Regions from separate parts of the Leucobacter allii genome, predicted to be linked through region 3. Evidence: predicted binding sites of a transcription regulator. Region 3 holds the regulator's gene; each other region holds the start of a gene.
The links. The regulator LexA, encoded in region 3, represses DNA repair genes until DNA is damaged. The targets are predictions, from matches to a motif close to TCGAACANNTGTTCGA.

Region 1: the regulator LexA is predicted to act here: its motif matches at 6,126-6,141, upstream of MUN78_RS08835 (HNH endonuclease signature motif containing protein).
Region 2: the regulator LexA is predicted to act here: its motif matches at 2,039-2,054, upstream of MUN78_RS11305 (HNH endonuclease signature motif containing protein).

What each region holds. Positions count from the first base shown of each region.
Region 1 is NZ_CP095045.1:1,889,809-1,899,498, reverse strand. It holds gene MUN78_RS08860 (DEAD/DEAH box helicase) at 6-1,562, opposite strand; gene MUN78_RS08855 (ferritin-like fold-containing protein) at 1,697-2,416, shown strand; gene MUN78_RS08850 (class I SAM-dependent methyltransferase) at 2,456-3,787, shown strand; gene MUN78_RS08845 (bifunctional phosphopantothenoylcysteine decarboxylase/phosphopantothenate synthase) at 4,067-5,473, shown strand; gene MUN78_RS08840 (DUF3107 domain-containing protein) at 5,743-5,967, opposite strand; gene MUN78_RS08835 (HNH endonuclease signature motif containing protein) at 6,172-7,860, shown strand; gene MUN78_RS08830 (PD-(D/E)XK nuclease family protein) at 8,266-9,690, shown strand, end outside.
Region 2 is NZ_CP095045.1:2,424,458-2,434,147, reverse strand. It holds gene MUN78_RS11310 (DUF3180 family protein) at 1-70, shown strand, start outside; gene MUN78_RS11305 (HNH endonuclease signature motif containing protein) at 437-2,008, opposite strand; gene MUN78_RS11300 (PH domain-containing protein) at 2,427-2,960, shown strand; gene MUN78_RS11295 (PH domain-containing protein) at 2,957-4,873, shown strand; gene MUN78_RS11290 (DUF2520 domain-containing protein) at 4,870-5,604, shown strand; gene lysS (lysine--tRNA ligase) at 5,658-7,226, shown strand; gene MUN78_RS11280 (hypothetical protein) at 7,287-7,478, shown strand; gene cls (cardiolipin synthase) at 7,548-9,029, shown strand; gene MUN78_RS11270 (YbjQ family protein) at 9,063-9,434, shown strand; gene MUN78_RS11265 (histidine phosphatase family protein) at 9,453-9,690, opposite strand, start outside.
Region 3 is NZ_CP095045.1:1,121,460-1,131,149, reverse strand. It holds gene MUN78_RS05245 (SseB family protein) at 1-143, opposite strand, end outside; gene priA (bifunctional 1-(5-phosphoribosyl)-5-((5-phosphoribosylamino)methylideneamino)imidazole-4-carboxamide isomerase/phosphoribosylanthranilate isomerase PriA) at 149-901, opposite strand; gene hisH (imidazole glycerol phosphate synthase subunit HisH) at 943-1,575, opposite strand; gene hisB (imidazoleglycerol-phosphate dehydratase HisB) at 1,572-2,180, opposite strand; gene MUN78_RS05225 (histidinol-phosphate transaminase) at 2,228-3,310, opposite strand; gene MUN78_RS05220 (LysM peptidoglycan-binding domain-containing protein) at 3,469-3,867, opposite strand; gene lexA (transcriptional repressor LexA) at 4,123-4,788, shown strand; gene MUN78_RS05210 (methylenetetrahydrofolate reductase) at 4,976-5,941, opposite strand; gene MUN78_RS05205 (uroporphyrinogen decarboxylase/cobalamine-independent methonine synthase family protein) at 5,938-7,221, opposite strand; gene metE (5-methyltetrahydropteroyltriglutamate--homocysteine S-methyltransferase) at 7,218-9,566, opposite strand.

The DNA.
Region 1 (9,690 bases), 770 kb from region 3:
CCGCGCTACTCGTCGGTCGTCGCCTCCGCGGGGGCCGCGCCCTCCGCGCCCTCCGCGCCCGGGGCGCCGGCTCCGGCGCCCTCGCCGGCCGCGCCGCCCGAACCGCCCCGCCGACGGCGGCGCCGACGCTGAGACGCGGTGCGCTCCTCGCCCGGTGCGTCGAGCGATGCTCCGGGCTCGCTGCCGCCCTCGAGGTCGTGGCCGTGCTGCTCGTGCCCGTGCGCCTCATGACGGCCGGGGCCCTTCGGGTTGGCGCTCCGCGTGCGACGGCGGGTCCGGGTGCGGCCCTCGCCGCCCGAACCCGCGCCGTCGCGGGAGCTCTCGCCACGGCTCGACCCCGCGCCGCGGCCCGCCGCTGCGCGATCCTTCACGGGGGTCGCCTTCAGCCGTCCCTTCGTACCCTCGGGGATGTTGAGATCCGAGAACAGGTGCGGCGAGGAGGAGTACGTCTCGACGGGCTCGGGCACGCCGAACTCGAGAGCCTTGTCGATGAGCGCCCACTTGTGCAGGTCGTCCCAGTCGACGAAGGTGACGGCGATGCCGCTGCGCCCGGCGCGGCCCGTGCGGCCGACGCGGTGCAGGTAGGTCTTCTCGTCGTCGGGCACGGTGTGGTTGATGACGTGGGTGACGTCGTCGACGTCGATGCCGCGCGCCGCGACGTCGGTGGCGATGAGCACCTCCTTCTTGCCGGCCTTGAAGGCCGCCATTGCGCGCTCGCGCTGATCCTGATTGAGATCGCCGTGCACGGCGGCCGCATCGAACCCGCGGTCCTGCAGCTCCTCCAGGAGCTTCGCCGCCGCGCGCTTGGTGCGCATGAAGATGACGGTCTTGCCGCGGCCCTCGGCCTGCAGGATGCGCCCGATCACCTCGTCCTTGTCGAGCGAGTGCGCCCGGTAGATGATGTGCTCGATGTTGGCCTGCGCCGCCCCCTCGTCGGGGTCGGTCGCGCGGATGTGGATCGGCTTCGACATGAAGCGCCGGGCGAGCGTCACGATGGTTCCGGGCATCGTCGCGGAGAAGAGCATCGTGTGGCGGTTCGGCGGAGTCAGCGAGAACAGCTTCTCGATGTCGGCGAGGAAGCCGAGGTCGAGCATCTTGTCGGCCTCGTCGAGCACCATCTCGCGCACCTTCGAGAGGTCGAGGAGGCGCTGGTTCGCGAGGTCGAGGAGGCGGCCGGGGGTGCCCACGACGATCTGCGCGCCCGCCTGCAGCTGCTCGATCTGCCCCTCGTAGGCCTTGCCGCCGTAGATCGGCACGAGCGACGCCGCGCGGTGCTGCGAGGCCAGCTCGAGATCCTCGAACACCTGCACCGCGAGCTCGCGCGTCGGCACGACGATGAGGGCCTGCACGCCCGGCTCGGGATCGGCGCCGATGCGCTGGAGCAGAGGCAGGCCGAAGCCGAAGGTCTTGCCCGTGCCCGTCTTCGCCTGGCCGATGATGTCCTGCCCCGTGAGGGCGAGGGGGATCGTCTGCTCCTGGATGGGGAAGGCCTCGGTGATGCCCTTCGCGGAGAGCGTGTCGACCATGTCCTGGTCGACCCCGAGTTCGAGGAATGTCGTCACGGTGCGTCCTATCGTGTGGGGTGCTGCGCGCGATCACGAAGGCGCAGCGGCCGGCGCTCCGTCGGCGCCGGTGATGAATACGTACCGGGTCAGTCTATTCCAGGTGGTCGGGCGAGCGGCGGTAAGCTGACAGGGTGTTCGAGTGGATCCGTGGGCTGCGCAAGTCGACCGCCCCTGCCCGCAAGCTGCGCTCCCGCGGAGAGGGGGCCGATGCGGAGCGGGTCGAGCTCGCCGAGTTCGCGCCGGGCATCCTCCCGTTCCTCGGCCTGACCGCATACCTCCAGCTGGAGCTGTACGAGGCGGCGACGCGCGCCGTCTCGGGGGCGCCCACGCTCGAGGCCAAGAACGTCCTGGCCAGGGTCGCCGGGCTCACCCTCGCGAAGCATCAGCGGCTCACCGACGAGATCAAGGATCGCGGCGCGGAGCCGCATGTCGCGATGTCGCCGTACTCGACCGTGATCGACGCCTACGTCGAGCGCATCGACACGCCTGACTGGCATCAGCACGTGCTCTCGCTCTACCTCGTGGGAGGGCTCTTCGACGACTTCTTCGCGAGCCTCGCCGGCGGGCTGAAGGACGGCTTCAAGGGCGACGCGATCAAGATCCTGAGCACCGACAGCGGCCGCGCCGAGCTGAAGGTGCTCCTCGAGGGCGCGCTCGCCGCCGACGAGCCTCTCTCGAGCTGGCTCGCGCTCTGGGGGCGCCGCCTCGTCGGCGACACGCTGCTGGTCTCACGGGCCGTGCTCACGCTGAGCGAGCGGCGCGCCTTCGACGAGGAGCTCGTCGAACCCGTCTTCACCGAGCTCATCGCCGACCACATCCGCCGCATGGACGGGCTCGGCCTCACCGCCTGACGCCCGCGCCGACCGCGCCTCGAGAGCATCCCGGAGACCATGAGCCGCCCGTCCGTCGCCCCGGCGGCCCCGCCCCGCTGCGAGTACTTCGTCGCGGGCCGCTGCCGCTCGTGCACCTTCATCGAGACGCCCCTCGGCACCCAGCTGCGCGCGAAGGAGGAGCGCTGCCGCGAGCTGCTCGGGGAGCGGATCCCGGAGGCTGCGTGGCTGCCGAGCGTCGACGGCGGAGTGCGCGATTTCCGCAACAAGGCGAAACTCGTCGTCGGGGGTCGCGCCGGCGCCGTCACGCTCGGGATCCTGGGGCCGGACGGCGCCGGCGTCGATCTCAGGGACTGCCTCATCCAGGAGCCCGCGATCCGGGACGCGATCGGACGCATCGCCGCGCACCTCGACGCCACCGGCCTGCCCCCGTACGACGTGCCGCTCCGCCGCGGGGAGCTGAAGTTCGTGCACGTGACCGCCGCTCCCGGAGGCGCGCTGATGCTCCGCTTCGTGGTGCGCAGCGAGCGGGCGCTGCACGCGCTGCGCAAACGCCTTCCCGAATTGCGCGCGGCCGTCCCCGAGGCCGCGGTCGTCTCCGTGAACCTGCTGCCCGAGCACAGGGCCGTGCTCGAGGGGGAGCGGGAGGAGCTGCTGCTCGGCTCCTCGCTCGACATGCGGCTGGGGGGCTCGGGCGGACCGGTTTCGCTGCATCTGCTCCCGCGGAGCTTCTTCCAGACGAACACCGCGGTCGCCCGCGCGCTCTACGCCCAGGCCGCCGAGTGGGTGGCCGAGGCGGACCCCGCGACGCTCTGGGACCTCTACTGCGGCGTCGGGGGCTTCGCGCTGCACTGCGCGGACCACGCGGAGGCGGCGTCCGGGGGTGCGTCTGGCGGTGCGTCCGGGGGGCGCGTCGCGTCCGGCGGAGCCTCGCTCGGCCGTGCGCCGCTCGTGGGCGGCTCGGCCCGGGCGACCCCGGCGGACCGGGCGACCCCGGCGGACGGGGCTACCCCGTCGGCCGGGGTGAGGAGCGTGCTCGGCGTCGAGATCAGCGGGGCGGCCGTGCGCTCGGCGCGGCGCAGCGCCGCCGAGGCGGGGCTCGCCGCCGAATTCGTCGCCGCGGACGCGACGGCCTTCGCGACCGCGGCCGCACCCGGCGAGCTCCCCGAGGCCGTGATCGTCAACCCGCCGCGACGCGGGATCGGCCCGGAGCTCGCGGCCTGGCTCGAGGCCTCCCCGATCCGCACCGTCGTCTATTCGAGCTGCAATCCCGAGAGCCTCGCCCGCGACCTCGCCGCGATGCCCTCCCTCGCCGTGCGCCGGGCGCGGGTATTCGACATGTTCCCGCACACCGCCCACATGGAGGTCATGGTCCTGCTCCACCGCCCCTGAGCACCGCTTTCCTGCCCTTCCCCCTTCCCCCTTCCCCCTTCCCCCTTCCCCCTTCCCTTCCCCTGCCCTCATCAAGCGATCCGGGTCGCTCAGACAGGGTGGACCGCAGTGGCACCCTGCCGCAGTGACCCGGATCCCGGCCGCGCGGCTCGGCGGGGCAGAGATGTGTGGCTGCGAGCGGGAGGGAAGGAGCACGGCGAAGGCGGACTCCGGGCCCGCGGACGAGCGGATCGCGCGAGGGATGCGCGCCCGCGCCGCCCGTGATGCGAAGATGGACCCGTGAACATCGTGCTAGGAGTCACCGGCGGGATCGCCGCGTACAAGGCCGTCGCGCTCGCCCGTCTGCTCGTCGAGGAGGGGCACGAGGTGCATGTCGTTCCGACCGAGGATGCGCTGCGCTTCGTCGGCACGCCGACCTGGGAAGCGATCAGCCGGAACCCGGTGACGACCTCGGTCCACGAGGACGTGCCCGAGGTGCGCCACGTGGCGCTCGGGCAGCGCGCGGATCTCGTCGTCGTCGCGCCGGCGACCGCGAACACGCTCGCGCGCATGACGGCGGGCCTCGCGGACGACCTGCTCGGCACCACCCTGCTCGCGACGCGCGCTCCGGTGCTCGTGGCGCCCGCGATGCACACCGAGATGTGGCAGCACCCGGCGACCCAGGACAACGTCGCGATCCTGCGCTCGCGTGGCGTCGCCTTCGTCGGCCCCGAGAGCGGCCGGCTCACCGGCGCGGACACGGGGCCGGGGCGCATGAGCGAGCCCGACGCCATCGCCGAGCGCGTGCGCGAGCTGCTCGCCGATGCCGGCGGAGGGGCTGCCGATGCCGCTCGAGATGCCGCCGGCCCGAGTGCGGAGTCCGTGGGGACCGGTGGCGCCGCCGCGGATCCCGAGACCGTCCCGGCGCTCCCCGATGCGGAGACCTCCGCCGCGGACTTCGGCCAGATCGATCCCGCGGCGGCCGATCCGGCTCAGGCGCCCCGGCCCGCGGACCTCACGGGGCTGCGGGTGCTCGTCACCGCCGGCGGTACGCGCGAGCCCATCGATCCGGTGCGCTACCTCGGCAACCGCTCGAGCGGCCGGCAGGGCGTCGCCGTCGCGGCGGCCGCGGCCGATCGCGGCGCCAAGGTCGTGCTGCTCGCCGCGAACATCGACGACTCGGTGCTCGCCGAGGTGCAGGATCGGCCGGGCGTGCGGACCGTGCCGGTCGGCACGACCGCCGAGCTGGAATCGGCCGCGCGCGCCGCGGCGTCCGGCGCGGAGGCGGTGATCATGGCGGCGGCGGTCGCGGACTACCGCGTGGCGGATGTCGCCGAGCACAAGCTCCGCAAGGAGGATTCTCCGGGCGCGGCGCCGACGCTCGAATTGGTGGAGAACCCCGACATCCTCGTCGGCTTGGTCCGCGAGCGGCGACCGGGGCAGGTGATCGTCGGCTTCGCGGCCGAGACCGTCGAGAGCGACGAGGAGCTCCTCGAGCGCGGGCGTCGGAAGCTCGCGCGGAAGGGCGTCGACCTGCTCGCCGTCAACGCCGTCGGGTGGAACGAGGGCTTCGAGCGCGGCGAGAACATCGTCCAGGTGCTCGACGCCGATGGCCGCGTGGCGGTCGCGGCCGAGGGGACGAAGCGGGAGGTCGCCGACGCGCTGCTCGACGCGGTGCGCGACGAGTTCCGCGCGTTGAACCACTGAGCGGCGGAGCGCGACGATCCGGCAGCGGCGGCGCACCGCCGATGACCGCTGAAACACGGACGCGCCCGGCGCCGATGCGGGATCGGTCCGGGCGCGCTGCGGCCGGTGGGCCGACGACGTCGCGGCTCGGGGCTGCCGAGACCGCGGTTGGCGGGCGTGGCGGCCGCGGTTCGTGGGCGCTGCGGCCGCGGTTCGCGGGCGATCGGAGCAGCGAATTCGCCGCGACCGCGGACGCCGAGCCGATGCCTGGCGGCCGCCGCCGGCGGTGCTCAGCTGATGAAACCGACCTTCCGACCGCTCTCGCCGCCGAGCTCGATGTAGGCGATGGACTCCGTGTCGACGAGGTACTGGCGCCCCTTCGTATCCGACAGGGCGAGGAGCGCGGAATCCTGACCGATCGCGCTCTCGATCTGGCCGCGGACCTCCTCGGCGGTCGACTCGGTCTCGAACGAGAGCTCGCGGGGCGAGTGCTTGATGCCGATGCGTACTTCCACGGGTGCCTCCTCGGGTCGTGCGGCCCGAAACGGCCGCAGATCACAACATCTTCGAGTCTATGGGCGGGCGGGGGATCGGTCCTCTCGGACTGCCTCCCGTTCGCCAGCAGCGCACCGCCGCACGTGATGCGATCGGTCGCGGCGCGAGTAGAGAAGCTTCGAACATATGTTCGATTTTTGGCGTGATGCGTGAGAGAATAGAGCATGGAACTCAGCACCGCAGCTGCTTCACCCGGTCCCGAAGACCACGGGGATCCCAGGGGTGCGGTGGCGGATCCGCTGGCGGCGAGGCTCGATCGATTCTCCGCGGAGTTCTCGCAGGCGCTCCGGGACGCTGGGCTGCACGGCCCGGGCGGCTCGAGGGAGGATCCTGCCGGCGGAATCGTGAGTGACGAGGCGCTGCTCGACGCGAATCGCGCGATGGAGCGCCTCGCCCGGCACGTGGAGTACGCACAGGTCGTGCTGGCGGGACGGGTCAGGGCGGCCTGCGACCCCGCGCTCGGTGCGGAGTCGCTGGCGGCGCGGCGGGGCTGCCGGAATGCGACGGAACTGCTCAGGCGGGTGACGTCCGCGAGTTCGCGGACGCTCGCTCGGCGCATGCGGCTCGCAGAGCGCGTCGTGCCCAGGACCAGCCTGCTCGGCGAGGCGCTTCCCGCGCGGGATCCGCGGGTCGCCGCCGCATTCGGCGCTGGTGTGCTGTCGGCGGAGTGCTCGGCGCTCGTCTCCGAGACGCTGGCGCGTACGGAGGGCATAGCATCGCCGGCGCAGCTGGACGTCGCCGAACGCGAGATGGTCGCGGCGGCGACGGGTTCGGAGGAGGCGCTCGCCGTCGACGACGACGGCATGCGCGTCCTCTGCCGGGCGTGGGGCGACGCGCTCGATCAGGACGGGGCCGCACCGGACGACGCCCGGTTCGAGCAGCGACGCGGCTTCCGTCTCGGGCGGGAGCGCCACGGACTCGTCCCCGTCTCCGGCGCGCTGCTCCCTGAGACCGCGGCGCTGCTCTCCCGGCTCTTCGACGCGATCAACGCTCCGGGCGCTGCGCGGCGAGCCGTGAGGTTCCCGATGTCCGGTGCGGATCCGCTCGATCCGGGCCGCTCGGAGGCGGGTGATCCCGGGGCGGATCGCTCCGACATCGATGAACCCGAGCCCCACGGTTCCGGCGCCGCACGCTCCGACACCGAACGCTCCGGCACCCGGTACCTTGACGCGGACGACGGCTTCCCCGGCCGGTTCGTCCCCGAGGAGCGCGCGGGCGAGGAGCCCGTACCCGGCGCGTCGGCGGAGATGCTCGCCCGCACGCCGGATCAGCGCCGCCACGACGCGCTCGCCGCCGTCCTGGCGGCTGCGGCCCGGCAACCCGACGTTCCGCGGCTCGGCGGAGCCCCCGTGACCGTGCTGGTCCAGGTCGAAGCCGACGCCCTCGAATCGGGGGAGGGCAGTGGCTGGGTGCACGGGCACGACGGGGCGCTCTCACCGATCCCGCTCCGCTCCGTGCGGCACTCGGCCTGCGCGGGAGCGGCGCAGCGGGTCGTGCTCGACGCAGGCGGAGGGATCGTCGAGCTCGGGGGTCCGCAGCGGATCTTCTCGGCGCACCAGCGGCGAGCGATCGCGGTCCGCGACGGCGGCTGCATCATCCCCGGTTGCACGGTCCCGGCGAGCTGGTGCGAGATCCACCATGTCCAGGAGCATGCCCGGGGCGGGGCGACCCACACGGATAACGGCGTGACGCTCTGCTGGTACCACCACCGCAGCCTCGACGTCTCCGGCTGGGAGATCCGCATGGTGGATGCGACCCCGCGGTTGCGACCCCCGGCGTGGATCGATCCTGAGCGTCGCTGGTACCGGTCGAGATCCCCGGTGAGGCCGCCCGGCCTTCGAGGGGCGGCGTGAGGGCACCGCGCGGAGTCCGCGAGGGCAGGCGTTCCCCGGGAGCGGGGCCCGTCGGCTTTGGCACGCAGCTCTTCGGCTTCGGCACGGCGGAAATGCGGCCCCTCTCCGCGCTCACGGCTTCGTCGATGCCGCGGTTCGCCGCCACGGCGTTATGCGCGGCACCTTCGGAGGGCCGCACCGCGAGGACCGGATCCCGGAAGTCCAACCGCACCTCCGAAGGGGCGACCGAGGGAACATCCGGTGTCCGGGACCACCGGTTCGATGCGAGGCGAAGGAGCCGGTCGACCATCGGACCCCCTGCTGCTCGGAGCTCCGATGTCGCGGCGCGGACCGCCGGGCGCGGAGCCGCGGCGACGCCGGCGTGCGCTCCGTGGCGGTGTCGGACGTCGTCAGTAGGCTGTGCGCATGACCTCGTTCGATCCATCGCAGCTCCGCGTCCTGGAACTCGATCCGGATCGGCACGCACGCATCCTGGGCGCCCCGGGGAGCGGGAAGACCACCCTGCTGGTCGAGGCGTACGGTCGGTTCCTCGACCGCGAGGGCTGGGACGAGTCCTCGGTGCTCGCGCTCGCTCCGAGCCGCGCCGTGGCCGCCGATCTCCGCGCCGGCATCGGGCGGCGGATCGCGCGAGCGCTCGGCGGTACACCGGTGCGTACCGCGGCCTCGCTCGCCTTCTCCGTACTCTCCCACGCCGCAGCCCGCGCCGGGCGCGCGGCGCCGCGTCTGCTCACGGGCACCGCCCAGGACGAGGCGATCGCCGCCGTCATCGATGCGATGCTCGGAGCCGGTGCTGCCGTACCGGGGGTCCGAGCGGATCGGGCGCATACGGCCTCTGCCGGCCCGGCATCCGCTATCCCACGGGCATCTGCTGTCCCGCCGGCATCCTCGGTCGCCCAGGAACCCGCCATCGCGCCGGCTGCGGCCGCTGGCTCGGCCGCCGCCCCGAGCTCGGCCGCCGCCCTCGCGGAGTTCCCGGCCGAGGTGATGCGGAGCCCGACGTTCCGCGCCGAGCTCCGAGAGCTCTGGCGGGTCGCCGATGACTTCGCGTGGCGTCCCGCGGAGCTGCTGCGGGTGCTCCACGAGGCCGGAGCGGCCGCATCCCGCGAGGCTCAGAGCCGCGTCGCCGATCCGGGCGTGGTCGCGCGGTGGTGCGCGGGGCTCGAGCTCATCGCCGAGGTGTCGGCTCGGCTCGCCGTCGACCGCCCCGAGGAGGTCAGTTCGAGCGCCCTGCTGCGAGAAGCCGCGGATGCGATCCGCGCCGGCGGGGTGCCGGTTCCGAGGCTCCTGCTCGTCGATGATGCGCAGGAGCTCGGGGAGGGCGAGCTCGCCCTGCTCGCCGCGTGCGCCGACGCCGGGAGCGCCATCTGGGTGTTCGGCGACCCCGACATCGCCACGGGCGCGTTCCACGGAGAACGCACGGCGGTGCTCGCCCGCCTCACCGACGAGCTCCGCCGACGCGGAGCCGGCGCGGCGTCCGTGCGGCGCGGCGGACCGACCGAATCCTCCGGAGAGCAGACGGTCGTGCTCGAGACGGTGCACCGGCACGGCGCGGTCGTGCGCGGATTCGTCCGTGAGCTCACCACGCGGATCGGTGCGGCGGGAGCCGGAGCGCAGCGGGCTGCGGACGCGCGGACCCTCGCGGGGTCCGGCCGCGAGTCCGGCACGACCAGGGAGGGCCGTGAGGCCGGCGCGGATCGCGCGCTCGGCGCGATCACCCGCGGCCGCGCCGTACCCGGCGGCGCCATCGCCCGCGGTGACGGGGACGACACGGTCGAGTTCGCCGTCGCGGCATCCCCGGCCGAGCAGCTCGGGATCATCGCGCACCGGCTC
Region 2 (9,690 bases), 1.3 Mb from region 3:
CGGTGCGGGCGAGGGGGAGACGGACCCTGGGCGAGGTCCGGTCGACCAGGCGGCCTACCGGAAGCCCTGAACCGCGCCCCTGGGCGAACGCATGCGCCCGCCCGGTGCCGATCACGCACAGGAGGGGACCGAGACGCGCGGTCGGGGTCGCGGGAGCCAGTGCGGTCGCCGTCGTCGTGCGAACGCGGTGCGGGAGCCGCGGAGACACCGGGTCGCCGTGCACACCTGGTGCGGGAGCAACAGGGTCACCGGGTCCGAGAGCGAGCGTGTCACGGTGTCACGGTGTCACGGTGTCACAGGATCACAGGATCACAGGATCACAGGATCACAGGATCACAGGATCACAGGATCACAGGATCACAGGGTCGCCGCATGAGCGCGGTGCGGGAGCCGTCGGGTAGCGGGTCGAGCGCGGCACGGGGTCGCGGGTCGAGGGTTACGCGCTCCGGGCGAGCCCCGGGGGTCGAAGCGGGGATCTGACTCGATGCCACCGGCGCCTCGGATCCGTCCAGTACGGCGGGCGGACCTCGGGGATCCCGTCGTGCATGCGCACCTCCCACCCGGAAGAGCCGAGACTGCGGTGGTGGTGCCAGCAGAGCAGCACGCCGTTGTCCGTGTGCGTCGGCCCTCCGGCGGCGTGCTCGGCCACGTGGTGCACCTCGCACCAGGCGGCGGCGACCGTGCACCCGGGGATGACGCATCCGCCGTCGCGCACCGTGATCGCCCGCCGTTGATGAGCGGAGAAGATGCGCTGGGGCGAGTCCAGGCCGATGATCCGGCCCGTCGTGTCCTGCGTCACCCGCTGCACTGCGCCCGCGCATGCGGCGTGCCGCACCGTGCTGATCGGCACGGGCAGGGGCGCCCCGTCGGGGCCGTGCACCCAGCCCGCGCCGTCCCCGCTCGAGAGCTCCTCCGCCGTGACCTGCACGAGCACGGTGACGGGAGCGCCGCCGAGCTGCGGGGTCTCGGCCTGCTTCGCCGCCGCCGCGAGCAATGTCGCGAGGGCGTCGTGCCGGCGCTGATCCGCCGTCCGGGGGTCGGTCGGTGTCAACGCGTCGGCGTCGAGGACGGCGTCGTCGCGGCGCTCCGCGGTCCCGCCATGCGCGGCCTCGCCTGGTTCTGCCCCGGTGCCCGCCGTGGGCGAGGCGGCCTCGACGGGGGCGAAGCGGGGACGCCGCGAGGCCTGCGGGGCGTTGATCGCATCGCAGAGCCTGCCGAGCAGCGCTGCGGTCTCCGCGAGCAGCGCGCCGTGGAGAGGGACGAGCCCACGGCGCTCGCGACCGAAGCGGAGCCCGCGTTTGAGCTCCGCCACGGTCTCGCCGGGACTCTCGCCGTCCTGATCCAGGAACGAGCCCCAGACGCGGGCGACCGTCCGCATGCTGTCGTCGTGCAGGGGGAGCTCGCCGCCGTCGCCGGTCGCCGCCGCCACCATCTCGCGTTCGGCGACCGCCAGATGCTCGGGGTCGGCTGCGAGCTCGGTGCGTGCGAGGACGCCGGTGACGAGATCCGTGCACTCGAGGGAGAGGCGGCCCTCGGCGAAGGCGCGCGCGGCGCATTCGTTCACGGGGTCGAGTCGTTCGCCGATGATGCCGAGGCGCGGAGCCACCCGGTCCGCGACGCGCAGGCGCCGGGACAGCGTCCGTGCGGACGCGGCGGTCGTGTGCTGCAGCAGCTCGATCGTTCCGCGACAGCCGCGCCGACGGGCGAGCGACTCTGCCCCGAGGCCGGGGGCGCTCGCCGCTCTCACGAGGTGCGCAAGACGGACCTGCGCAGCTTCGACCCGACGCGACAGGCTCTCGACCTCGGCGACCGCCGCGAGCAACTCGTCATCCGACGGGGACTCCGGAAGATCCGACATCGCCGCATCGAAGCTCGCGATCGCCAGACGGAACCCGGGCGCACCGGCGACATCGCCCGCCGGAGGGTCCTCCGGATCGACCACCGCGCACCCCTCCGACAGCCCGGCCGGAATGGCCGTTCGGAGGTCGAGCTCGGGGTTCGGGTCCATGCTCTATTCTCTCACATTCGGGGCGAAATATCGAAGATATGTTCGAATGAAATGCGCGCCGTTGCGTGGTCCGGATCGTGTGCCGGATCCCGCGCCGGACCGTCTGCCCTCACAGCGCCGAGAACGCTCCCGGCCCGCGCGGACGCGAGCACGCGCCGGAGTGCACGCGGGCACGCGCCGGAGCGCCCGCTGCCGCCCGGCCCCGCTGTCGCCCGCTGCCGCACCGGGGGGGCGGTGCACCGCGACGCCGTGCGACTCGAGCGCATCGGCCTGCGCCGCACGCGGGAACGCGGGCGCATCATGGTTCGGAGAGCGCTGAGCCCGAGGCGCGGCCGCCGGTCACTCACGGACATGAGGCGGGGCTCCAGCCGACGCGGCGCGAGGGGCGGGCGTCGGACGTACCTCCTATGCTGGAGGCGTGAACGAGGAAGCGAAGAACGCCCCGGCGCCGTCGAGCGAGTCCGCCGTCCCCCCGAACGACGTCCCGGCCTGGCAGCGGGTGTCCTCCGCCTACGCCTGGGCGGATCTGGCGATCAACCTGCTCCTGGTGCTCGCGGTCGTCGCCGCACTCGTGATCGTGCTCGTCGCCACCTCCGGCGACGCTCCGCTGCCGCCGCGCATCATCCTCCCGATCGTGGCTGCGGCGCTGCTCGTCAATGCCCTGTTCGCCTTCCGGCGCGTCCGCGCGATCGGCTACATCCTCCGCGAGGACGATCTGCTCTTCCGGCGCGGGATCATGTTCGAGCGGATCGTCGCCGTGCCGTACGGACGACTGCAGCTCGTGGACATCACGCGGGGGCCGCTGCTGCGCGCCCTCGGCCTTGCGACGCTCAAGTTCGTGACGGCCTCCGCCGCGACCGGGGTGCAGCTGCCCGGTCTGCGCAACGAGGACGCCGAGGCGCTGCGCGACCGGCTCGTCGCGCTCGCCGAGACCCGGAGGTCGGGCCTGTGACGGAGGCCGGCGGTCCCGCGATCTCCGACGCCGCGCTGCCCGGCAACGCGGATGCCGAGGGGTGGCGGCGCCTCCATCCGCTCTCGCCGCTGCTGCGCGGCGGAGTCGTGCTCATCGTGGTCGCGGGCATCGTCTTCGCGAACTTCCGCGATCACTTCGTGAACCTCTTCTTCTCCGACCGCTTCACGGGCGGCGGCGTCGAGGTCGATATGAACGGCGAGGGCGACATCGTCGACCTCTACGAGTACCTCGCGGCCGAGGGGCTCCTGCTGCTCGTGCTGGGCGGGGTGCTCCTCGTGCTCGTGCTCATCATCGTCTTCTCCTGGGTCGCATGGCGCTTCGCGACGTACCGCATCGGCGAGGACGACGTCGAGGCCCGGCGCGGGGTGCTCTTCCGCACGCACCGACGCGCACCGCTCGAGCGGATCCAGAGCGTCAACCTGCAGCGCTCCCTCCTCGCGCGCGCCTTCGGGCTGACGAAGATCGAGATCGTGACCGCCGGTCAGGGCGGCAAGGTCGAACTCGCCTACCTCGCGCACGGGGACGCCAAGACGGTGCGGGAGCAGATCGTGCGGCGCGCGGCCGTGAAGCGCGGCGAGGGGTCTGCGCCCGGCGGATTCCCCGGCCCCAGCGAGACGCCCGAGACCGCGGCGGCTCCGCGCGCGGCCGCATCGGGGGATAACGCGTTCGCATCGGGGGACTATGCGGTCGCGTCGGGGGACCGCGCGGCGGAGGCGAGCGGCGCGACCCCCGATCCCGCGACGACGGCCGTCGGCATCGACGGCCGTCCCTACGCGCCGGCCGGGGATCGGCTCTCCGCGCGCGCCCAGGACTTCGCGGACTTCGACATCGACCCGGCCGCGCTCGCCGCCGACGCCCTCGTGAAGGTGCCGCTCGGGCGCCTCATCGGCAGCATCGCGCTCGGCTGGGAAGCGGTCGTGGTGATGCTCATCGCCGTCCTCGTCGTCGCGGGCGGCGCCGTCTTCGAGCCGGCCTTGATCCTCACCGTGATCCCGCTCGGCATCGTCATGGTGGGCATCGTCTTCAGCCAGTTCAACAAGGGTTTCAACTTCGCGCTCTCCCGGGGGCGGGATGCGATCCGCACCGGCTCGGGGCTCACCTCGACCATGACCGAGTCCATCCCCTTCGGTCGCATCCACGCGGTCGAGGCGCGGCAGCCGCTGCTGTGGCGGCCGCTCGGCTGGTGGCGGGCGCGGATCACGACGGCCGGGCACTCCGTCGCGCAGGGCGGACAGAACGCGACCCAGAACGTCGTGCTGCCGGTCGGGACCGAGGCGGACGTGCTGCGCGTCATCGAGGCGCTGCTGCCCGGCGTCGGTGACGACGAGCGCGGGATCGCGGCGCTCCGGGACGCGCTGAGCGGCGCCGGCACCGGGTATCTCGGCGCGGGGCCGCGCGCGGGGTGGGTGCTGTGGTTCGGCCGGCGTCGGGCCGGCGTCGCCGTCGCGGAGACGGGCTCTGCCGATGCGACGCTGCGCATCCGGCGGGGCGCGCTCACCCGCTCCCTCTCGATCATGCCGCTCGTGCGGGCCCAGTCCGTGCAGCTGCGCCGCCCGCTCGTCCACCGCTGGCTCGGGCTCGCCTCGCTCCAGGCGCACACGGTGCTCGGCCCGGTGCGCATGGAGATGCGCGGCATCGCGCTGGAACCCGCTCGCGAGCTCTTCGACGTGCTCGAGGCGGACGTGCTGCGGATCCAGAACGCCGAGGCGCGCGAGCTCTCCGACGCTCAGGATCGACTCCCGGAGCGCCCCCCGGCTCGAGTCGCCGAAGCGGGAACCGGCATTCCGGCGCCTCGCGCGGCGGGGGCCGAGCCGCACGGCCCGGCCCGGCTCGCCGACGTCCCGGGGGACGTCCCCGGGGACGCCCCGGGGAACGTCCCGGGGGCCCCATGAGCGGGCCCTCGGCGTCCGCGGCCAGCGCGTCGCGGCTCGGCGTCGGCGTCGTCGGAGCCGGCCGGGTGGGCCCCGTCCTCGCGCGCGCCCTCGCCGGCGCCGGGCACGCGATCACGGGCATCAGCGCCGTCAGCGCGGAGAGCCGCGAGCGCGCCGAGAGCATGCTCCCCGGAGTGCCGGTCCTCGAGGTCGCCGAGGTCGTGCGCCGCTCGGAGCTCGTGCTCTTCGCGATCCCCGGCGCCGAGCTCCCGGCGCTCGTGTCCGGTCTCGCCGCGACCGGGGCGTGGCAGCCGGGCCAGCTCGCCGTCCACACCGCGCCGGAGCACGGATTCGGCGTCTTCGCCCCGGCGCTCGCCGCCGGAGTGATCCCGCTGGCCCTCCACCCGGCACTCGTCTTCACGGGCACGAGCCTCGACCTGAGCCGGCTCGCCGGGGCCGCGGTCGCGGTCACGGCGCCGGGCCCGGTACTGCCGATCGGCCAGGCGCTCGCGGTCGAGATGGGAGCGGAACCCGTGATCGTGCGCGAGGAGGATCGGCCGGCCTACGCCGAGGCGATGGCGGCCGCCGTCGAGTTCTCCGGCGCCGTCGTGCGGCAGGCCGCGGGAGCCCTGCGCGAGCTCGGTCTCGCGCAGCCGGACCGGGTGGTCGGCGGCGTGGTGCGCGCCGCCGTCGAAGAGGCGCTCCTCGCGGCTCACACCGGCCCCGGGGCCGAGCCGGATCCCGAAGCCTGACGGGGAAGCTAGGATGGATCGGTACGCCAGCCAGCATGGAGGACCCCATCCCGATGAGCGAGCAGAACGCCGCAGCACCGAGCGCCCCGGGCGCCGAGACCACGGCTCCGGCCGCCGACGCGGCGGGCGCCGCCGAGGTCTTCGAGCAGAAGCGCGTGCGCCTCGAGAAGCGGGACCGGCTGAACGAGGGCGCCGAGCTCGCCGGCGGCGCCTACCCGGTGTCGGTGCCGGTCACCACCACCATCCCCGCGGTGCGGGCGACGTGGGGGCGGCTGGAGACCGGTGAGGAGAGCGGCGAGACCGTCGGCATCGCCGGCCGCGTCGTCTTCCAGCGCAACACCGGGAAGCTCTGCTTCGGCAGCCTGCAGGCGGGCGACGGCGAGCGCATCCAGGTGATGGTGAGCCTCGCCGAGGTGGGGGAGGAATCCCTCGCCCGCTACAAGGAGCTCGTCGACCTCGGCGATCACCTCTTCGTGCGCGGCCAGGTGATCTCGAGCCGGCGCGGCGAGCTCTCCATCATGGTATCCGAGTGGCGGATCGCGGCCAAGGCGATCATGCCCCTGCCCAACATGTACGCGGAGCTCAGCGAGGAGACGCGGGTCCGCCAGCGCTACCTCGACCTGATCCAGCGGCCCCAGGCGCGCAGCAACGTCGTCACCCGCGCCCGCACCATGGCGAGCCTGCGGCGCACCTTCGCCGAGCGCGACTACATCGAGGTCGAGACCCCGATGCTGCAGACCATGCACGGCGGCGCCTCGGCCAGACCGTTCATCACGCACTCGAACGCCTTCGACACGGAGCTCTACCTGCGCATCGCCCCCGAGCTCTACCTCAAGCGCGCCGCCGTCGGCGGACTGGAGCGCGTCTTCGAGATCAACCGCAACTTCCGCAACGAGGGCGCGGACTCGACGCACAGCCCCGAGTTCGCGATGCTCGAGGCCTACGAAGCCTACAGCGACTACCACGGCATCGCCGATCTGACGCAGGCGCTCGTGCAGAACGCCGCGCTCGCCGCCAACGTCGGCACCGAGCGGGAGGGCACGCACGTGGTGCAGTGGGCCGACGGCACGCTCTTCGATCTCGGCGGGGACTGGGACCGGATTTCGATGTACGGCACCCTCTCCGAGGCGGCCGGGCGCGAGATCACGCCGGAGACTCCGGTGCCCGACCTGCAGGCGATCGCCGATGCCGAGGGCGTCCAGGTGCAGCTGCCGAACCACGGCAAGCTGGTCGAAGAGCTCTGGGAGCACTTCGTGAAGGACGGGCTGACGCGGCCGACCTTCGTCATGGACTTCCCGGTCGAGACGAGCCCGCTCACCCGGCACCACCGCACGATCCCCGGGGTCGTGGAGAAGTGGGACCTCTATGTGCGCGGCTTCGAGCTGGCCACCGGCTACTCGGAGCTCGTCGACCCCGTCGTGCAGCGGGAACGCTTCGTGCAGCAGGCGGCCGAGGCGGCCCGCGGCGACGACGAGGCCATGGGTGTCGACGAGGAGTTCCTGCGCGCGCTCGAGCACGGCATGCCGCCGACGGGCGGCATGGGGATGGGCATGGACCGCCTGCTCATGGCGCTCACGGGGCTCGGGATCCGCGAGACCATCCTCTTCCCGCTCGTCAAGTAGCGCGCCCCGCGGGCCGCGCCCAGGAAATCCCCGCGGAAGCGGCGCTAGACTCGAGGCACTATGGATGACTGGTGGCTGAACGCGGTGTGGTCGCTGACCCCGACCGTGCTGGTCGGACTCTTCTTCTGGATGGTGCTGCGGCTGATCCTGCGCGCGGATCGCACGGAGCGACGGGTCTACCAGGAGATCGAACGGGAAGAGCGGGCGAAGGCCGGGCTCCCCGTCGCCGAGGAGCCGCGCCCCGGCGCCTGAGCCCTCCTCCCTCCCGATAGAGTGTTCCCAGCCGAACGGCTGGTGCGCGCGAGAATCGGAGGGGGCGGCATGGATCTCAGCTGGTTGGGCATCAACTGGCCGCTCGTGTGGACGGTCTCCGTCCTCATCGTGGACAACCTGATCCGCCTCGTGGCCCTGTTCGTCGTGCCGCACAACCGCCGCCCCACCGCGGGCATGGCCTGGCTGATGGCCATCTTCGCGCTGCCCGTCCCCGGACTCCTGCTCTTCCTCGTCATCGGGAGCAAGCGGCTGCCCCGGTCCCGCGAGGAGAAGCAGGGCGCCATCAACAGCTTCGTCGCCGAGATCGCCGAGCGCGAGGAGGCCGAGCTCGTCACGCACGTCGAAGGGCTGCACACCGGGCTTCGCAACGCCGTGAAGCTCGGCCGCTCGCTCGGGGCCCAGCCGATGCTGCGCGACAACACGGCGACGCTGTGCATCGACTACGAGGCGTCGTTCGCGCAGATGGCCGCGGCGATCCGCGAGGCGCGGCACTACGTGCACATCGAGTTCTACATCCTCGTGCACGATGACGCCACCGACGACGTCTTCGCGGCGATCCGCGAGGCCGCGGCGCGCGGCGTGCAGGTGCGCGTGCTGCTCGACCACATCTCCGCGGTGCGCAATCCGGGCGCGAAGCGCACGGCGGAGAGCCTTACGGCCGCGGGCGCCGACTGGGCCTACATGCTGCCCGTCCGCCCGTGGCGCGGGGAGTACCAGCGGCCGGACCTGCGCAACCACCGCAAGCTCATCGTCGTCGACGGCCGCGTGGGGTTCATGGGATCGCAGAACCTCGTCGACTCGAGCTACAACAAGGCGTCGAACCGGCGCCGCGGCCTGCACTGGAAGGACCTGATGGTCCGCGTCGAGGGCCCGATCGTGCTCGGGCTCGAGGCGGTCTTCCAGGGCGACTGGTACCTCGAGACGGGGGAGTACCTCACCCACCTCGCCGAGGAGTCCTTCGACGCGGAGCGGCCGGGGACCCTCGACTGCCAGATCGTGCCGAGCGGCCCGGGGTACGCGGGGGAGAACAACCTGCAGGTCTTCGTCTCGCTGCTCTACACGGCGCAGCGACGGATCAGCATCACGAGTCCGTACTTCGTTCCGGACGGTTCGATCATGAACGCATTGCGCGCCGCGACGGCGCGCGGGGTCGACGTCGAACTCTTCGTCTCCGAGATCGGCGACCAGGCCGTCGTCTACCACGCGCAGCGCTCCTACTACGAGGAGCTGCTCCGGGCCGGCGTGCGCATCTGGATGTTCCGGCCGCCGTACATCCTGCACTCGAAGCACTTCACGATCGACGACGACGTCGCCGTCGTGGGCTCCTCGAACATGGACCAGCGCTCGTTCGGGCTGAACATGGAGATCTCGATGGTCGTGCACGGGGCGTCCTTCGTGCGGGACCTTGACGGCGTGAACGACTACTACCGGGAGAACTCCCGCGAACTGACGCTCGAGGAGTGGCTGCAGCAGTCCCTGCCGGCGAAGCTCCTGGACGGTCTCGCGCGGCTCACCTCGGCGCTGCAGTAACGCGGCGGCGGCGATCCGTGCGAAGATCGGCTCATGTTTGTAGTGACGACGAATGACGTGCCCGGCTACCGCGTGACCCAGGTCCTCGGCGAGGTGATGGGGCTCACCGTGCGCTCCGCGAACTTCGGCCAGAACTTCACCGCCGGGTTCCGCTCCCTCGGCGGCGGCGAGATGCCCGAGTACACCAAGGTCATCTACGAGTCCCGCTGGGAGGTCATGAACCGCATGTGGGCGGAGGCGCAGGGGCGCGGCGCGAACGCCGTGATCGCGATGCGCTTCGATTCCGGCTCGATCGGCAGCTTCACGGAGTTCTGCGCCTACGGCACCGCCGTGGTCATCGAGCCCATCGGGCAGCAGGCCCCGCCGGCTCCGCAGCAGCCGGCCCCGCAGCAGCCCGCCCAGTAGCGCTCCTCGGGCGCCGGCTCAGACGGCGTGCTGCTCGGCGGGCGCGCCGATGCGGCTGATGCCGAGAGGGCTCCCCGGCGCCTCGGCGGAGAGCCGCCACGCCTCACCGTTCAGGATCCGCGGGGCCTCCGTGCCGCCGAGCGCCGTGAGCGCGGAGCGCATGAGCGCGCCGTGCGCCACGACGATCGAGCCGGGAGCCTCCCGCAGGATCCGGGCGAGGGCGCGGGATCCCCGTTCCGCGAGCGCCGCAGGGGTC
Region 3 (9,690 bases):
GCGAAGGCGGTGCCGTGATGGTCGAAGGTCCGTCCTTCCCAGGGGAAGCCCGCCGAGTCCGCGGCTCCCCCGGGGACGAGGCTCTCCGGGACGCCGGTGGCGCGCGGCGCGTCGCCGGTCGAGGGGAGCTTCTTGATGGCCACGGGGCCTACGCGTCCCCTCCGGCGACGTCGAGCGCGGCGGGCAGCGTGAATGCGCCGTCGTACAGCGCCTTGCCGACGATGGCCCCCTCGACGCCCAGCGGGACGATCCGGCGGAGCGCTGCGAGGTCGTCGAGGCTCGACACGCCGCCTGAGGCGATCACGGGACGGTCGGTGCGCGCGCACACCCGGGTGAGCAGGTCGATGTTCGGGCCGCGGAGCGTGCCGTCCTTCGTCACGTCGGTGACGACGTAGCGCGGGCAGTGCGCGTCCTCGAGGCGCTCGAGCACCTCCCAGAGGTTGCCGCCCTCCTCGGTCCAGCCGCGGGCCGCGAGGGTCTCTCCGCGCACGTCGAGGCCGACCGCGATCTGGTCGCCGAAGCGCGCGATGACGGAGCGCGTCCATTCGGGGTTCTCGAGGGCCGCCGTGCCGAGGTTGACGCGCCGGGCGCCCATCTCGAGCGCCGCCTCGAGGCTCGCGTCGTCCCGGATGCCGCCGGAGAACTCGATGTTCACCCCGCCGGCGCGCTTGATGATCTTGCGCGCGACCGCGACGTTGCTGCCGCGCCCGAAGGCGGCGTCGAGGTCCACGAGGTGGATCCACTCGGCGCCCTGCTCGATCCAGTCGAGCGCGGCGTCGACGGGGCTGCCGTAGTTCGTCTCCGTGCCGGCCTCGCCCTGGGTGAGGCGGACCGCCCGCCCGTCGACCATGTCGATCGCGGGGAGCAGCTGGAGTTTCGGGCCCTGTGCGAGCTCGCTCATGGGATGGGGTCTCCTTGTTCGGATGCGGGAGGGAGCGCGGCCTAGAGCGCGGCGATCCAGTTGCGCAGCAGCTGGATGCCGGCCTCGCCGGACTTCTCGGGATGGAACTGGGTGGCGCTGAGCGGGCCGTTCTCGACGGCCGCGATGAAACGCTCGCCGTGCTCGGCCCAGGTGACGATGGGGCGGGTCGCCTCGGTGCGGCCCTCGATGCTCCACTCGGTCGCCGCGTTGCTGTGGACGAAGTAGAAGCGCTCCTCCGCGATTCCCGAGAAGAGCGTCGAGTTCGCGGGAGCCTCGACCGTGTTCCACCCCATGTGGGGCAGCACCGGGGCGCGGAGCTCGCGCACGGTGCCCGGCCACTGGCCGAGCCCCTCCGTCTCGACACCGCGTTCGATGCCGCGGGAGAACATCACCTGCTCCCCGACGCAGATGCCGAGCACGGGACGCCCGCCGGCGAGACGGCGGTCGATGAGCTCGTCGCCGCGCACGGCGCGCAGCTGCGTCACGACCGCGTCGAACGCACCGACGCCGGGCACGAGGAGCCCGTCCGCGGCGAGCACGGCCGCCGGATCGCGGGTGAGCTCGACATCGGCCCCGGCGCGGGCGAGCGCCTTCACCGCCGAGTGCACGTTGCCGGACCCGTAGTCCAGCACCGCGACGCGCTTCACCGTCACAGAGCGCCCTTCGTCGACGGGATCCCCGCGACGGCGGGGTCGAGCGCCTTGGCCTCGCGGAACGCGCGGGCGAAGGCCTTGAACTCCGCCTCGGCGATGTGATGGGGGTCGCGGCCTTCGACGAGCCGCAGGTGCACGGTGAGCCGCGCGTTGAGGGTGAGCGCCTCGAAGAAGTGACGCACCATGGACCCGGTGAAGTGGCCGCCGATGAGGTGGAACTCGTAGCCCGCCGGCTCGCCGGAGTGCACGAGGTAGGGGCGGCCCGAGATGTCGATGACGGCCTGTGCGAGCGCCTCGTCCAGGGGCACGAGCGCGTCGCCGTAGCGGGAGATCCCGGCCTTGTCGCCGAGCGCCGCGAGGATGGCCTGGCCGAGGAGAATGCCCGTGTCTTCCACGGTGTGGTGCACGTCGATGTGCACGTCCCCGCTCGCCCGCACCGTCAGGTCGGTGAGGGAGTGCCGTGCGAACGCGGTGAGCATGTGATCGAAGAAGGGCACGCCCGTCTCGACGTCGGATTCCCCCGAGCCGTCGAGGTCGAGGCTGAGGCTGATCTGCGATTCGCTCGTGGCGCGCTCGAGCGCTGCGGTGCGTGGGTCGGCGGTCATGCGGCCAGTCTATCCGGGAGGAGCGCAGGCGCGGGCCCGCAGCGCGCTCAGGCGCCGCCCGGCCCGAGGGCCGCGATCGCCTCGATCACGGCGCTGGTCTCGGCTTCGGTGCCGGCTGTGATGCGCACGTGGCCCGGGATCCCGAGATCGCGGATCAGGATGCCCTGCGACCGGAGCGCCGCGAAGGTCGCCGAGGGATCCCGGAATCCGCCGACGAGCAGGAAGTTCGCCCCGGAGGGATGCACGGTGTAGCCGAGCTCGGTGAGGGCCGTATCGAGGCGATCTCGCTGGGCGCGGATGTCCGCGACGGTCGCGAGCATGGCGTCCGCGTGCCGGATCGCGGCGGTGGCGGCGGCCTGGGTGAGCGCGGAGAGGTGGTACGGCAGGCGGACGAGCCGCAGCGCATCGATGACGGCGGGATCCGCGGCCAAGTAGCCGAGACGCACGCCGGCGAAGGCGAACGCCTTGCTCATGGTGCGCGAGACGAGCAGCCGGTGCCGCCCGGGGAGCAGGGACACGGCGCTCTCGCGCTCCGCGTCGAACTCCTGATAGGCCTCGTCGACGATGAGGATGCCGTCGAAGGCGTCGTAGGCGGCGAGGATCACGTCCCGCTCGAGCGGGGTGCCCGTCGGGTTGTTCGGCCCGCAGAGGATGACGATGTCGGGCCGATGCTCGCGGAGCGCGGCGGCGACGCCCTCCGCGGTGAGCGCGTAGTCCGCGGGTCGCGGGACGGGGATCCAGCCCGTGTCCGTCCCCGAAGCCAGGAGCGGGTACATGGAGTAGGTGGGCGTGAAGCTCAGCAGCGTGCGGCCGGGCCCCCCGAAGGCCTGCAGGATCTGCTGCAGCACCTCGTTCGAGCCGTTTGCCGCCCACAGCCCATCGGCGTCCAGCCCGTGGCCGAGGTACCCGGCGAGCGCCGTCCGCAGCTCACCGAACTCCCGATCCGGGTAGCGGTTCACGCCGCGAACGGCCTCGGCGAGCGAGGCGGTGATATCCGCGAGCACCTCCTCCGGGATCGGATGGGTGTTCTCGTTCACGTTGAGACTCACCGGCACCGGGTCCTGCGGGGCGCCGTAGGGCTCCTTGCCGACGAGGGATGCGCGCAGTGGGAGGTCGCTCAGGCTGGTCACCGCCCCAGTCTACGCGGGCCGGACGCGCGAACACGCGGGCCGTCCGCGCCGGGATGCCGACTCCGGGCGGCGCGCGACGCGCGCACCGAGTCGGTGCGCGCGACCCGTCGGCGTGACCATCGAAACGGTGCGACCGTCGAGACGGAGCGAGCGTCGGCTCAGAGGCCGAGCTCCTCCGCGGAGACCGCGACGGGGCTCTCGGCGTAGCGCAGGGGCACCGCGAGCGGCTGTCCCGCATCGACGCCGGAGCCGTCGAGCTGGTTCAGCCGCACGATCTCCGCGACGACGTCGCGCGGATCCGCCGCGGGATCGAGCGCGGTCGCGAGCTCCCAGAGCGAGGAGCCGGACTGCACGACGACGTAGGGGAAGGACTCGCCGGACGCCGCATCGGAGGCGACCGCCTGCGGTGCGCTGAACGTCGCCAGCAGCGCGAGCACTCCCGCGACCGCGATCGTCGCGAGCCCGCCGAGCACGACGCGACCGCGACGGGTGAGCCGGAGCCTCACGGCCCCGACGGCTCCACGCAGATCCTGCTCCGGCATCGCCTGTGCACTCATGAGGGGCTCCTTCCGATCCGACGACGGCGACGCGGCCGCCGTGCGAACATCTGTTTCGAATATATCTTCGATCCTCGATCCCTGCAAGCCGCAATCGAAGATGTGTTCCGATTTTTTCCGCGACACTCGAACATCTGTTTGCCGGTCTTCGAACGCTGCGGCTAGGGTTTCGAACGACGGGATCATTTGAACAGGGACCACCGACATTCACCGTGTCGGACCCGCCGCAGCCCGCAGGGGCAGGAAAGGACAGCGATGAGCACCGGAGCCGCGCCCCGCCCCCCGAAGCCCCTGAGCGAGAAGCAGCAGGCCATCCTCGAGTGCATCGCCCGCTCCGTGGAGTCGCGCGGCTACCCGCCGAGCATGCGCGAGATCGGCGACGCGGTCGGCCTCTCGTCCCTCTCGAGCGTCACGCACCAGCTCAGCAGGCTCGAGCTCGGCGGCTACATCCGGCGCGATCCCAACCGCCCCCGGGCGCTCGAGATCCTCGTCGAGCTCGCCGGCACGTCCGGGGCGGTCGCCGACGCGCCCCAGCAGCAGCCCGAGGAGGCGGCCTACGTGCCGCTCGTCGGCCAGATCGCCGCCGGTGTGCCGATCACGGCGGAGCAGCAGGTCGAGGAGCTCGTGCCGCTCCCCCGGAGCCTCGTCGGCGACGGGCAGCTCTTCATGCTCAAGGTCGTCGGCGACTCGATGGTCGATGCGGCGATCTGCGACGGCGACTTCGTCGTGGTGCGCCAGCAGCGCGACGCGGAGAACGGCGACATCGTGGCGGCCATGCTCGACGGCGAGGCGACGGTGAAGGTGTTCCGACGCCGTGACGGCCACACCTGGCTCCTCCCCCGGAACTCCGCGTTCGAGCCGATCCTCGGCGACCACGCGGAGGTGCTCGGTCGCGTCGTGGCGGTGTTCCGCTCAGTCTGACTCGCACTCGCCGAGCGGTCGACGCCGACCGCGATCCCGACCGTGACCGCGATCCCGACCGCGATCGCGGTCGCGGTCGCGGTCGCGAGACCCTACGGGAGCGCCGACACCCTATGAAAGCACCGAGACCCTACGAAATTCGCGCTTCCTTACATAGGGTCTCGCGAGCTACATGGGGTCTCGCGAGCTACACAGGGTCTCGCGAGTTCCCTGGGGGCGTGCGAGCCCGATCCGCCGCGAACGAGGCCCGGAGCACCGGGTCCGGGGCGAGCAGATGCAGCTCGCGCAGCACCGCGAGCACCTGCTCATGGCGGTTGAAGGTGTACAGGTGGATCGACGGCGCCCCGCCCGCGATCAGCTCGCGGGCCAGTCCGATCGTGTGCTCGACCCCGAGCTCCGGCGCGTACCCGCCGGCAGCGTCGAGCGCGCGCACGAGCCCCTCGGGCGCCGGACGCCCCGCGAGGGAGGCGACCTTCCGCAGCTGCGCGCTCGTGGAGACGGGCATGAGCCCCGGGAGCACCGGGATGCGCAGGCCGCGCTCGCGCGCCTCGGCGACGAAGCCGAGGTACTCCTCGGCGCGGAAGAAGAGCTGCGTGATCGCGAACCGCGCCCCCGCCTCCTGCTTCGCGACGAGCCAGTCCAGATCCTCGGAGCGCGAGCGCGAGAGCGGATGGCCGTTCGGGTAGGCAGCGACCGCCGTCCGGCCGACGCTCGTGAGGGCGGGCCGATCCGCGCGGGCCTCGGCGACGAGCTCGACGAGCTCCCGCGAGCTCAGGGATCCGGCAACGGCGGCGTCGGCCTCGCCGCTGCCGCGCGGCGGATCGCCGCGGAGCGCCAGGAAGTCGTGGATGCCGGCGTCGAGGATCCCGTGGATCGCGCGCCGTACGGCCTCCCGCGTCTCGCCCACCGTCGTGAGATGGGCGAGCGGAAGTGCGCTCGTGCGGTCGCGGAGGTAGCGCAGCAGGTCGAGCGAGGCGTCCCGATTCGAGCCGTTCGCGCCGTAGGTGACCGAGATGAAGTCGGGTCCGGCCGCCGAGAGGTGCTGCACGGCGTGGCCGAGCGCGAGCGCCGCAGCTCCGCTGCGCGCCGGGAAGACCTCGAAGGAGAACCGGGTACGGGTCGGCGCGCTGCCCGTGAGCAGCAGGGCGCTCATCCCGCACTCCCCGCGCCGGGAGCTGCGGACGCCGACGGGACCGCGTGCCCCGGCAGCACCGCGGACGCCGGAGGCACCGCGGACGCCGACGGCACCGCAGACACCGCGAGCACCGGGGACGCCGCGCCCGCGAGCTCGGCCGTCGCGAGCGCAGTGCCCCGCACGCGCGCCGCGATCTTCGCGAAGGCGACGTCCCGCGCGAAGTCGGGCGAGCCGTGCCGCGGCTTCTCGTCGACGAGGTACGGCGAGAAGCCGCAGTCGTCCGTCGATCCGAGCCGCTCGGGATCGATGAACCGCGCCGCCCGCACGAGCTGGTCGCGGATGTCCTCGGCGGTCTCGAGCTTCGGGCTCGTCGGATCGGTGACCCCGAGGAGCACGCGCGGTCCGCGCCCGCTCCCGGCGCCGGAGCGCAACTGCCTGCCGATGAGCCGCGCCACCCGGTCGGGCTCGGCCTCCCCCGCCGCCTGCACGAGGAAGTACCCCGCCTCGATCTGGAAGAGCTCGGGGAGCAGCTCCGCATAGTCGACCTCGGCGCTGTGCGCCGAGTCCTGGTCGTTCCCCGGGCAGGTGTGCACGCCGACGGCGGCGCGATGCTCGGGCGGCAGGAGGTCCAGCACGCGATTGATGAGCCCGATGAAGCCTCCGAGCGCTTCCGGCCCGGCCCACGGCGCGCGGATGTCGCGCCGCAGGGCGAGGCGACCCTCCGTGAAGTCGATGCTCACGCGGGAGGCTCCCGCGGCGAAGCACCGGCGGATGTCCTCGGCGCAGCCGGCGACGATGTCGTCGAGGATGTCCTCGCGGGCGTGGGCGCCGATCCCGCCCTCCGGCACCATGAGCGAGAGCATCGACGGCGAGACCACCGCCTGCTTGAGCGGGTGCGCGGTGATCGTCCGCGCCCGCGCGACGTCGTCCGCCGCCCAGGCGCGGAACGCGAAGGGGGCGCGGGCGAGGCTCGGCACGACCCGGTGGTGCCCGTCGGCGAAGACGGCGAACACCGGGCCTTCGGTGACCTCCGCGGGGTCCGGCGCGGGGCCCAGGGGGTAGCTCGCGAAGCTCTGCCTGCGCTGCTCGCCGTCGCTCAGGATCGGCGAGCCCGTCTCCGCCATCCGCGCGAGAGTGTCCCGCACGGCCCGCTCCTGCTCGGTCGCGAGCTCCGCGGGGTCCGCGAGCCCGGCCTCCGCGTCGAGCACGGCGCGTTGCAGCCGCGCCGGGCGGGGCAGCGAGCCGACGGGCTCCGTGGCGAGCGCGCCCGTCGGCCACGCCCCGGCCCCGCCGTTCATGCGGTGCCGGCGCCGGCCGGCGCCGCATCGGCCCGCACGAGTCGCGCCGCCCGCACGAGGTTCGTGAGGCTCGCGACCGCCTCCTCGTATCCCCGCGTCTTCAGCCCGCAGTCGGGGTTCACCCAGAGCTGTTCGCCCGGGATCCGCCGCCCGGCGATCCGGATGAGCTCCGCCTGTTCCTCGGCGCTCGGCACGCGCGGCGAGTGGATGTCGTAGACGCCCGGGCCGATGCCGCGGGAGTAGCCGTGGTCGCCGAGCGGCGCCACCACGTCCATGCGGCTGCGGGCCGCCTCGATGCTGGTCACGTCGGCATCGAGGCCGTCGACGGCGCCGATGATCTCCCCGAACTCCGAGTAGCACAGGTGCGTGTGAATCTGGATCCCGGGCCCGGCGCCGCTCGTGGCGAGCCGGAAGGCGCCGACCGACCAGTCGAGGTAGGCGCGCTGCCGCTCGGCGTCGAGGGGCAGCAGCTCGCGCAGCGCGGGCTCGTCGACCTGGACGATGCGGATGCCCGCGGCGACGAGATCGTCGATCTCGTCGCGCAGGGCGAGGGCCACCTGATCGGCGGTGTCGGCGAGCGGCTGATCGTCGCGCACGAACGACCAGGCCAGGATCGTCACGGGGCCGGTGAGCATCCCCTTCACGGGACGCTCCGTGAGCGACTGCGCGTAGCCGCTCCAGGAGACGGTGATGGGCGCGGGGCGCGACACGTCTCCCCAGAGGATGGACGGCCGGGTCGCGCGCGTGCCGTAGGACTGCACCCAGCCGTGCTCGGTGACGGCGAAGCCGTCCAGATGCTCGGCGAAGTACTGCACCATGTCGTTGCGCTCGGCCTCGCCGTGCACGAGGACGTCGAGGCCGATCTCCTCCTGCAGCCGGATCACGCGCTCGATCTCCGCGCGCAGGAAGCCGTCGTAGGCCTCCCGGTCGATCTCGCCGCGGCCGAAGCCGGCGCGGGCGCGGCGGATCTCCGCGGTCTGCGGGAAGGATCCGATGGTGGTGGTCGCGAGCTCGGGGATCCCGAGCGCGCGCTGCGCATCCCGGCGCTCCGCCTCCTCGCCGCGGCGCCGATCGGCCTCGCCGACGGCCGCAGCGCGATCCCGGATCGCGCCGACGTGCACGCCGGGCGCGGAAGCACGGTCGGCGAGGGCGGCGTCGGTCTCGGCGAGCTCTGCGGCGATGGCCGCCGAGCCGTCCGCGAGCCCTCGGGCGAGCGTCGCCGTCTGCGCGACCTTCTGGTCGGCGAAGGCGAGCCAGCTGCGCAGCCGCGCATCGAGCCGCGTCTCCTCCGCGACGTCGTGGGGCACGTGCTGCAGGCTGCTGGCGGTGCCCACGACGGTGGCGATGCCCGCATCGCGGAGACGGCCGAGGCGCTCGAGCGCGGCGCGCAGGTCGGTGCGCCAGACGTTGCGCCCGTCCACGACCCCGGCGACGAGCTGCGTGCCGGTGAAGGCCTGCGCCAGCGAGCCGTCGGCGAGCGCCGCCTCGGGGAGGCCGCCGCGGACGAGGTCGGCCTGCACGGCCTCGACGGGCAGCGCGCCGAGACGGGGCAGGGCGGCCGCGGAGTCCCCGTAGGGCGCCGCCAGCAGGATCGCGGGGCGTGTGGCGCCGCCGCCGAGCCGGCGGTACGCGCGCTCGACGAGCGCGAGCGTCTCCTCGCGGGAGAGCAGCAGGGAGTCGGAGACGAGGGCCGGCTCGTCGAGCTGCACCCATTCGGCGCCGGCCGCCGCGAGCGACGCGAGCAGCTCGGCGTAGACCGCGACGACCTCATCGAGGCGATCGATGGGCGTGAAGCGCCGTCCCGCGTCGTCCGAGGGCTTCGCGAGGAGCAGGTAGGTGACGGGCCCCACCAGCACCGGGCGGGAGGAGACGCCCTGCCCCCGGGCCTCGACGAGCTGCGCGACCAGCTGCGCCGGGTCGGCGGCGAACGGCGTGCGCTCGTCGATCTCGGGGACGCTGTAGTGGTAGTTCGTGTCGAACCACTTCGTCATCTCGAGCGGCTGGTGCCGCTCGTCACCGCGGGCCAGCGCGAAGTAGCTCGCGAGGTCGCCCGCCCCCGCGATGTCGGCGAAGCGCGCCGGGATCGCGCCGAGCGCGAGGGTCGCGTCGAGCACCTGGTCGTAGAAGCTGAAGCTCTCGGGGATGGCGCCGCCGGCGGCGGGGAGCCCGAGCGCGACGAGCCGCTCGCGGGTTGCGGCGCGCAGCTCCCGGGCCGTCGCGCGCAGTTCGGTCTCGTCGATGCGGCCCGCCCAGAAGGATTCGACCGCGCGCTTGAGCTCGCGGCGGCGGCCGATCCTCGGGTAGCCGAGGATCGTGGCGGTGGGCAGGGGGGTCGTCGCGGTCATGGTCATCCTTTGCGGTCGGAACTCAAGGTTCGAGGCCGGCTGCCTCTCCCCGTGGAACCCCATCAAGGTATGCCGATGGCGCGCGTCCGCCCTAGCCCTGTTGCCGACTATGACCGGAGTGCGG